Regions from separate parts of the Promicromonospora sp. CA-289599 genome, predicted to be linked through region 1. Evidence: riboswitches for the same ligand, from Rfam matches in the RefSeq annotation. Region 1 holds a riboswitch; the other holds the start of a gene.
What was found. Region 1 has a riboswitch for ZMP and ZTP ahead of purH (bifunctional phosphoribosylaminoimidazolecarboxamide formyltransferase/IMP cyclohydrolase). Riboswitches for the same ligand answer to the same signal wherever they lie in the genome.
Positions count from the first base shown of each region.

Region 2: another riboswitch for ZMP and ZTP. It lies ahead of ACQEVI_RS08570 (bifunctional 5,10-methylenetetrahydrofolate dehydrogenase/5,10-methenyltetrahydrofolate cyclohydrolase); the one in region 1 lies ahead of purH (bifunctional phosphoribosylaminoimidazolecarboxamide formyltransferase/IMP cyclohydrolase).

Region 1 covers NZ_JBNJNI010000001.1:3,652,044-3,656,441, forward strand. Annotated here, with positions in the region: gene ACQEVI_RS16210 (SDR family NAD(P)-dependent oxidoreductase) at 1-75, opposite strand, end outside; gene ACQEVI_RS16215 (TetR family transcriptional regulator) at 136-747, shown strand; gene ACQEVI_RS16220 (AraC family transcriptional regulator) at 751-1,686, opposite strand; gene ACQEVI_RS16225 (pyridoxamine 5'-phosphate oxidase family protein) at 1,768-2,193, shown strand; ZMP/ZTP riboswitch at 2,208-2,294, shown strand; gene purH (bifunctional phosphoribosylaminoimidazolecarboxamide formyltransferase/IMP cyclohydrolase) at 2,328-3,980, shown strand; gene ACQEVI_RS16235 (NAD(P)/FAD-dependent oxidoreductase) at 4,038-4,398, opposite strand, start outside.
Region 2 covers NZ_JBNJNI010000001.1:1,959,312-1,963,709, reverse strand. Annotated here, with positions in the region: gene ACQEVI_RS08580 (TDT family transporter) at 1-732, shown strand, start outside; gene ACQEVI_RS08575 (phosphotransferase family protein) at 769-1,854, opposite strand; ZMP/ZTP riboswitch at 2,213-2,290, shown strand; gene ACQEVI_RS08570 (bifunctional 5,10-methylenetetrahydrofolate dehydrogenase/5,10-methenyltetrahydrofolate cyclohydrolase) at 2,308-3,171, shown strand; gene ACQEVI_RS08565 (SDR family oxidoreductase) at 3,253-3,903, shown strand; gene ACQEVI_RS08560 (endo alpha-1,4 polygalactosaminidase) at 3,992-4,398, shown strand, end outside.

The DNA of each region.
Region 1 (4,398 bases):
GAAGCCGGCGAGGATCTGACCACCGACCGGGTGATCGAGCCATTCGCCGACGGTGGAGTGAACGGTCAGTGCCATGGTGCGCTCCTGGGACGGGGACGATACCGGACAGTGTTGTCCGGTATCTAGGATAGCGCCATGACCGGTGTACTTCGTGACCCTCGGCGCGGCGACGTCCCGCACGTACCCGCGCGCCGCGGGGGAGTGCCCAACCTGGGGCCGCGCGCCGCGGCGGGCAACCGTGCCGCGCTGCTGGCGGCGGCTCGTGAGGTCTTCGGGGCCGCCGGGACCGGCGCGCCGCTGAGCGCGGTCGCCAAGCGTGCGGGCGTCGGGCAGGGCAGCCTCTACCGGCACTTCCCGGAGCGGATCGATCTCGTGGTCGCCGTCTTCGAGGAGCAGGTGGCCGTTGTGGAGGAACTCGCGGCGACCCCCGGCGTCGGGCTGCCCGACCTGCTCGGGATGGTCACACGACATGCCGTCGAGTCGGTCGGGTTCGTGGACCTGGTCCGGTCAGGCGTGCCCGACGGGCGGCTGGCCGGTCTGGGCGACCGGGTCGTCGCCGCGCTGGGGACCCGGCTCGAGGACGCGACGGCGGCCGGCGACGTCCCGCCCGGGACGACGTCGGATGACCTGCTGCTCGCCGTCTCGATGGTGGCCGGCGGGCTGTCCGGGGTCGGTGCGGCCGACCGGGTCCCCCGGGCGGCGCGCGCCTGGGAGATGCTGGGGTTCGAGGTGCGGATCCCGGCCTGAGCGCTACGCGCTCCGGGCCGGCGTACCGGTGCGTCGGAACGTGCTCGGGCTGACGCCGCGGACCCGCTTGAACGCCACGCTGAAGGCGAACGGGTCGGAATAACCGACGACGCGGGCGACCTCTGCGACGGTCGCGCTCTCGCGTTCGGTCAGCAGGTCGGCGGCGAGCGTCATGCGCCAGCCGGTGAGGTAGGTCAGTGGCGGTTCGCCGACCAGGTCGCTGAACCGCTTGGCCAGGGTGGACCGGGACACCCCTGTCCGGGCGGCCAGCGTGGCGACCGACCAGGGCGCCGCCGGCTCGGCGTGCAGGAGGCGCAGGGCGTCACCGACCACCGGGTCCCGCTGGGCGACGTACCAGGCCGGGGGCTCGCCGCCGGGCCGGTCGAAGTAGTCGCGCACCGCGCAGACCAGCAACCAGTCCAGCAGGCGGTCCAGGACCACCTGCTGCCCCGGGGTGTCAGCGGCGACCTCGGCGGCGAGGTGGTCTAGCACGGCGTCGCTCGCGCCGCCCGCGCCGACGCGCAGCACCACGGGCAGCGCGTCCAGCAGCCGCCGGCTGATCTCCCCTCGCACCGGGTAGGCGCCGACGACCAGCGTCGTCGCGCCGTCGCCGCAGTCGCTCCAGCCGCGGCGGTACGTGGTACCGCCCTGTTCGGGCACCGTGCAGTGCTCGCCGCACGCCACCGGTTCGGCGGTCGTGCCGACCTCGTCGACGAACAGGAACGGCGCGGGGCCGCGCACGACCGCCGTCTCGCCGGCGCGCAGCCGTACCGGCGGCCGGCCCTCGGTGACTATCCAGCCCGCGCCGCTGATGACCGCGCACAGGGTCAGCGGCGCGCCGTCGACGAAGTCCAGCGCCCAGGGCGGCGACAGCGTCGAGCTGCCGAACAATGAGCCCTGGGCGCGCATCCCGCGGAAGAGGTCACCGAACGAGTCCATCCACCGAGGCTAGACGATCACAAAGGCAATCCGGTTGATCACCCATGGATTCGTCCCGCCCGACCGCGTTGAATCGCCGTCATGACCAACAGCACGAGCCTGACCGCCGAGGACCTCGAGTTCCTCGCCCGCCCCCTGCACGGGTTCCTGTCCGTCGCCGGCGGGACGCAGCCGCCACAGCCCCGGCCTCTCTGGTTCGAGGCAACGACCGAGGGCACCGTCCAGCTCATCACCGAGCCGGGTGCCCTCAAGGTGCGCCGGCTGGCCCGCGACCCGCGCGCCTCGCTGGTCGTCGCCGCACCGGTCGGCGAACGCGAACGCTGGATCTCCGTCGCGGGCCGCACCACGGTGGAGACCGAAGGGGCGCACGACCTGAGCTCCCGGCTCGCCGCACGCTACTGGGACCTCACCGACCCGACCCGGGCCGCGCAGCTCGCCGGGATCCTCGCCACCGAGCAGGTCCGCGTCGTCATCCACCCGGAGACCGTCCACCGCTACGCGTACTGACGTCCGGCTACACTTCTGGTGGCCGTGACTGGCGAGGGTGGGTCACCACCGGGGAGCGGCCGAGCGACCCGTGATGCGCGCCGCCCGCCTGGGTGCCAGGGTTTTCCGCGAAGCTAACTCCGAGGAGAACCGCCATGTCCGGCGCCCCATCCGTACCCGACGTTCAGCTCACCGACGACTCGCAGCGCCCCGTCCGGCGCGCCCTGCTCAGCGTCTACGACAAGACCGGCCTGATCGAGCTCGCGACCGCCCTGCACGACGCAGGGGTCGAGCTGGTCTCCACCGGCTCCACCGCGTCGCGGATCGCCGACGCCGGGATCCCCGTCACCCCCGTCGAGCAGCTCACCGGGTTCCCCGAGTGCCTCGAGGGCCGGGTCAAGACCCTGCACCCCCGCGTACACGCCGGCATCCTCGCCGACACCCGCAAGCAGGACCACCTCGACCAGCTCGTCGAGCTCGAGATCGCGCCGTTCGAGCTGGTCGTCGTGAACCTCTACCCGTTCGCGGCCACCGTCGCGTCGGGCGCCGGGCCGGACGCCGTCGTCGAGCAGATCGACATCGGCGGACCGTCCATGGTGCGCGCCGCGGCGAAGAACCACCCGTCGGTAGCCGTCGTCGTCGACCCGGCGCGGTACGACGACGTCGTCACCGCCGTGCGGGCCGGCGGCTTCACCTACGCGCAGCGCAAGGCGCTCGCGGCGGCGGCCTTCGTGCACACCGCCACGTACGACGTCGCCGTGGCGTCCTGGATGGGCTCCGTGCTCTCGCCCACCGACACGGTGGACGGCGCAGAGGGCCCGGTGTCCACAGGCTTCCCGGCCTGGGCCGGCGGCACCTGGGAGCGCGCGGACGTGCTGCGCTACGGCGAGAACCCGCACCAGCGCGCCGCCCTCTACACGCGCGGCGACGGGGTCAAGGGCCTGGCCCAGGCCGAGCAGCTGCACGGCAAGGCCATGAGCTACAACAACTACGTCGACGCCGACGCCGCGTGGCGGGCCGCCTGGGACCACGAGGGCCCGGCGGTGGCGATCATCAAGCACGCCAACCCGTGCGGCATCGCCGTCGGCGCCGACATCGCGGAGGCGCACGCGCGGGCCCACGCGACCGACCCGGTCAGCGCGTTCGGCGGCGTGATCGCCGCCAACGGCGTGATCTCGGCGGCCGCGGCCGCGCAGATCGCCCCGGTGTTCACCGAGGTCGTCGTGGCGACCGGCTTCGAGCCGGAGGCGCTGGAGATCCTGCGGGCCAAGAAGAACATCCGGCTGCTGGTCGTCCCGGAGGCGCCGTCGGGCGCCGTCGAGACCCGGCCGATCTCCGGCGGCCTGCTCATGCAGGCGACCGACCGGTTCCAGGCTCCTGGGGACAACCCGGAGGAGTGGACCCTGGCGACCGGCGAGGCAGCGGAGCCCGAGGTCCTCGCCGACCTCGCCTTCGCCTGGAAGGCCGTGCGGGCCGCCAAGTCGAACGCGATCCTCCTGGCCAAGGACGGTGCAGCCGTCGGCATCGGCATGGGCCAGGTGAACCGTGTCGACTCGTGCCGCCTCTCGGTCGAGCGCGCCAACACCCTGGCCGACGGCGAATCGGGCCCTGTCGAGCGTGCCCGGGGCGCCGTCGCGGCGTCCGACGCGTTCTTCCCGTTCGCGGACGGCCTGCAGGTGCTGCTCGACGCCGGCGTCACCGCCGTCGTGCAGCCGGGCGGCTCGATCCGCGACGAGGAGGTCATCAAGGCGGCAGAGGCGGCGGGCGTGACGATGTACCTCACGGGCACCCGCCACTTCGCCCACTGACCCACCCGCCGAGGTGGAGCGTCTGTCCGGACAGGCGCTCCACCTCGGCGAACTGGGTCAGACGACGGTGTCCTTCAGCTTCGTTGCCGGGTTTCGGGCGCGGTCCAGGTCCAGCTCCAGCGGGACGCCGCGGTTCATCAGCTTGCGGACCTGGCCCACCTCGCGCGGGGAGTCGACCAGCAGCACGGCCCGGACGGTCGCCACCCGGTGGCCGTCCGTGGTCTGGCGAGGATGGCGGTCCAGTGCGTTCTCCAGGTAGAGCGCGGCCCAGCCGCCCGACGCCGCGGGGTCGCCCCGCAGCACCACCTCGTCGAACGGCGACGGCGCGCCGAACAGCGCCAGGTCGTGCCCCAGCTGCTGCGAGAAGACGTACGGCGCGTGCGCCGGGATCGGTGCGAGCCCGAGCCGTGCGCGCACC
Region 2 (4,398 bases), 1.7 Mb from region 1:
GTCAGCGCCGTGGCCGTGCCCTACCTCGCCTTCACCCGGCACCGGAACGCGCCCGACGCGGCGTTCGCCGGATGGCTCATGCCCGTGGTCCCGCCCATGGTCTCGGCCGCGACCGGCGCGCTCCTGCTGCCGCACATCGCGCCGGGGGAGGCCCGCGAGACGATGCTCCTGGCCTGCTACGCGATGTTCGGGCTGAGCCTCGTCGCGTCGCTCGTGATCCTGCCCCAGCTCTGGAGCCGGCTGATGCACCACCAGGTGGGCGCGGCCAGGATGGTCCCCACCCTGTGGATAGCGCTCGGCCCGCTCGGCCAGTCGGTCACCGCGGCCAGCCTGCTGGCGGCCAACGCCGCCGGCACGTTCGGGGCCACGTTCGAGCGTGGGCTCGTGTACTTCGCCGTCGTCTTCGGGGTCTCGGTGCTGGGCTTCGCCCTGATGTGGGCGGCGATCGCCGCCGCCGTCACGGTGCGCGCCGCGGTCCACGGGCTGCCGTTCTCGCTCACCTGGTGGTCGTTCACGTTCCCGGTCGGCACCTGCGTGACGGCGACCGCCGGGCTCGCCGCGCACACCGGGCTGACGGCGCTCGCGGTGCTCTCCGTGCTGCTCTTCGCCGGGCTGGTGGTGGCGTGGGCGGCTGTCGCCGTCCGGACCGTGTGGGACGGCCTCGGGTGGCGGCTGGTGCCGGCACCGGCCGAGGTGCTGGGCGAGCGCCGCGCCCTGACCACTGTGGGCTGAGCCGGCCGGCGCTCGGGCCGGCGGCTGAGGACGGGATCAGCGGACCGCCGTCACGACTCTGGCCGCGGCCGCCCAGGACAGGGCGCGCAGGCATCCGGACCGGATGTCGTCGAGGTGCGCGGCGAGCTTCGCCGGGTTGTCGTGCTGGAAACCCTGGCGCACCAGCGTCAGACCGGGGCCGAGGCGGAGGTGCAGCCCCCAGGTCAGGTGCGCGATCGCGAAGCCGAGGGCCGCGGCATGGCGCAGGTCGATCCCGGCGAGATCGCTGAGGGCTCGGCCGTACGTCTCGAGGACTGCCGGCTCGTCCAGCTCGCCGGAGCCGCCGAACCCGCGGTAGAGGGAGACGAAGGTGCCGAGGTCGAACCCCACGGGGCCGACGCCTACGTGCTCCCAGTCGATGAGGGCGAGGGTGCCGCGCGGGTCCAGCCCGGCGTTGCGGGGCGTGAGATCGCCGTGGACCAGGGTCTTGGGCAGTTCCGCGGCGCGTGCGCCCAGGCTCTCCGACGCGTCCAGGCAGGTGTGCAGGTCGCGGATCTGATCGGGGGTGAACAGCGCCCGGAGCAGCGGGTCGTCGGCCAGTGCCTCGAGGTTCTCGTGGCCCGCCTGGATGTGATGGGTGTAGGCGGCGTAGCCCTCCAGCTCCAGCCAGGGGGCGTCCAGCAGGCCGGGGCGCAGCACGCCCGGGATGTACAGGAGTGCGGCACGCCTGGCGGCGATCGTCGCGGTGTCGGGGGTCCAGCTCTGCTGCAGGACGGCGCCGATGTCACGCATCACCACCCAGGTGAAGCCGTGGTGGCTGAACACCGTCGCGGCCGGTGGCGTCGTCAGCCCGTTGGGCAGCAGGTCGGAGATGCCGCTGCCGTAGAAGTGCGCCTCGCGGCGGTCCAGGAGGCTGTCGCGCGAGTCGAGCAGGGTATGGCGGCCCCAGCCCAGGATCTTGACCGCCCACAGGGAAGGGCAGGTGTTCGGCGCCGCGATGCTCGCCCGCAGGACCGCTGCCTGACCGAAGGCGGTCGACTGGTCCACCACCGAGAGAACTCGCGCGCCCGCTCCCCAGGGGCCGTCGTGCGAGGCCAGCGCGGCCTCGATCGTGTCGGCGTCGGGCAGGACACGCTCGGTCATCGGTTTCCTCACGGCAACGGTGCTGTGGAATTTTCGGACGTACCACATCCGACCACGACTGGGCGAAAAATGCGCATTTCATTCTTGATGTGACGGGATCTCGCGGCCGGCTCTCGTGGCGCATGTCGAGATTCCGGCGGCGGCTCCGTCCCAGGGTCAGAGGCGGCCGCACGAGCCGCGCCGGCCCCACGGGCCGTACAACTGTCCGCCGGGTAGCCAGCGGTGATCTGGTGCTGAAGAGCCCGACCGCAGACCCGAACCCGGAAGCTTGGCCAGTAAGATCGCTTTCGATCTCACGGCGCAGGGCCAACGGTTTCGCTCCAGCCGTAACCGCCGGCAGTCTCACCGACCGGTAGTCTTACGACATCGCGACTGGCGCGGGTGGGTCACCACCAGGGAGCGACGTTCGGACGCATCGACCGCCTGGGTGCTCCTCACTCTTGAGGAGTTGCCATGAGCGCGATCATCATGGATGGCACCGCAGTCGCCGACGCCATACATCAGGACACCACGCGCCGGGCTGCGCGGTTCGAGCGTGCCAGCGGTCGCAAGCCATGCTTAGCGACACTCCTTGTCGGTGACGACCCGGCCTCGCAGACCTACGTACGAATGAAGACCAACCGGTGCCGATCGGCCGGTCTGGACTCGCGTCGATACCATCTCGGCAACGACGCCACCACCGAGGACGCCGTTCAGCTCGTGCGCGACCTGTCTGCTGACGAGAGTGTCGACGGGATCCTGGTCCAGCACCCGATGCCCGCCCAGATCGACGAGCGGGCCGTGTTCGAGGCGATCGCCTCAACCAAGGACGTCGACGGCGTGACAGCAGCGTCCTTCGCCGCCATGGCCCTGGCCGAGCCTGGGTTCGCCTCGTGCACGCCCGGCGGGATCATGCGCATTCTCGACGCCTACGACGTCGACCCCGCCGGGCAGCGGGCCGTCGTGGTCGGTCGCAGCCCCATCTTGGGCAAGCCGGTAGGAATGCTGCTGCTCGCCCGCGACGCGACCGTCACCTACTGCCACTCCAAGACCGCGAACCTGCCCGATGTCGTCGGTGAGGCCGACATCGTCGTCGCTGCCGTCGGACGACCCGAACTCATCAGGGGCGATTGGATCAAGCCCGGCGCGGTCGTCATCGACGCCGGCTACAACCCCGGCAACATCGGCGACGTCGAATACACGTCAGCAGCAAGCCGAGCTCGCCTCATCACTCCAGTGCCCGGCGGTGTCGGACCCACGACCATCGCCGTCCTCCTGGCCCAGACCGTCGACGCCGCTGAGGCCAACCAAGGTGATACCCGGGAACACTCGGCCTGACCCTCCCGCCACAGCAGTCGCTGACCTGGAATCAGCGACTTCCGGCATAGCCTGGAGCCGAACCCGACGGAAGGAAGCACCATGTCCCGCGTTCTGATCATCGGTGGCCACGGCAAGATCGCGCTCCGGCTCGCCCCTCTCCTCGTGGAGCGAGGCGACGTCGTCACGAGCGTGATCCGCAATCCCGACCACGGGGACGAGGTAGCGGCCACCGGAGCGATCCCGGTGATCGCCGACGTCGAGCACCTCGACACCGACGGGCTGACCGCGCTCCTGGACGGGCAGGACGCGGTGGTCTGGTCGGCCGGCGCGGGCGGCGGGAACCCGGAGCGCACCTACGCCGTCGACCGCGATGCCGCCGTCCGCTCGATGGACGCCGCGCAGGCGGCGGGCGTATCGCGCTATGTGATGGTGTCGTACCTCGGTGCCGGGCCTGGTCACGGGGTGCCGGAGGACAACTCGTTCTTCGCCTACGCCGAGTCGAAGACGGCGGCCGACGAGCACCTGCGTGCCTCCGACCTCGACTACACGATCCTGCAGCCCGGCCCGCTGACGCTCGACGAGCCCACGGGACTCGTCGAGGTGGCCGACCCGGGCGACGGCAGGGTCTCCCGTGCCGACGTCGCGGCCGTGGCCGCGGCCGTCCTGGCCGACGACAGCACCGTCGGACGCACCATCCCGTTCGGCAACGGTGAGACGCCGATCGCGCAGGCGCTCGCCACGGTGCCGTAGGCCCTGTGCCGGGCGGAACCGATCACCCCGATTGATCAGTTGCCCGCCGTCAGGGTTGTCGCCGCGAGGTTCCCCCTACGATCGCCAGATGCCTCAGCTCATCACCGCAGCGCTTGTCGTCCTCACGCTCACGGCCTGTCAGGCCGGCTCCGCCACGGGGCAGGAGGTGGATCCGAGCGCGGACGTGGCTGACACCGCCGCCGTCACCCTCCCGCCCACGAGCGGGGTGTTCGACTACCAGCTCGGTGCCGCCTACGAGCTCGACGGCGGGCTCGACGTCGTGGTCCGCGACGCCACGGCCGAGCCCGCCGCCGGTGCCTACAACATCTGCTACGTCAACGGGTTCCAGACCCAGCCGGGCGACGCGGACTTCTGGCTCGACGAGCACGAGGACCTGCTGCTCCACGACGCCTCCGGAGACCTCGTCATCGATCCGGAGTGGCCTGACGAGTACATCCTCGACCCCTCGACGGAGGCGAAGCGCGACGGCATCCT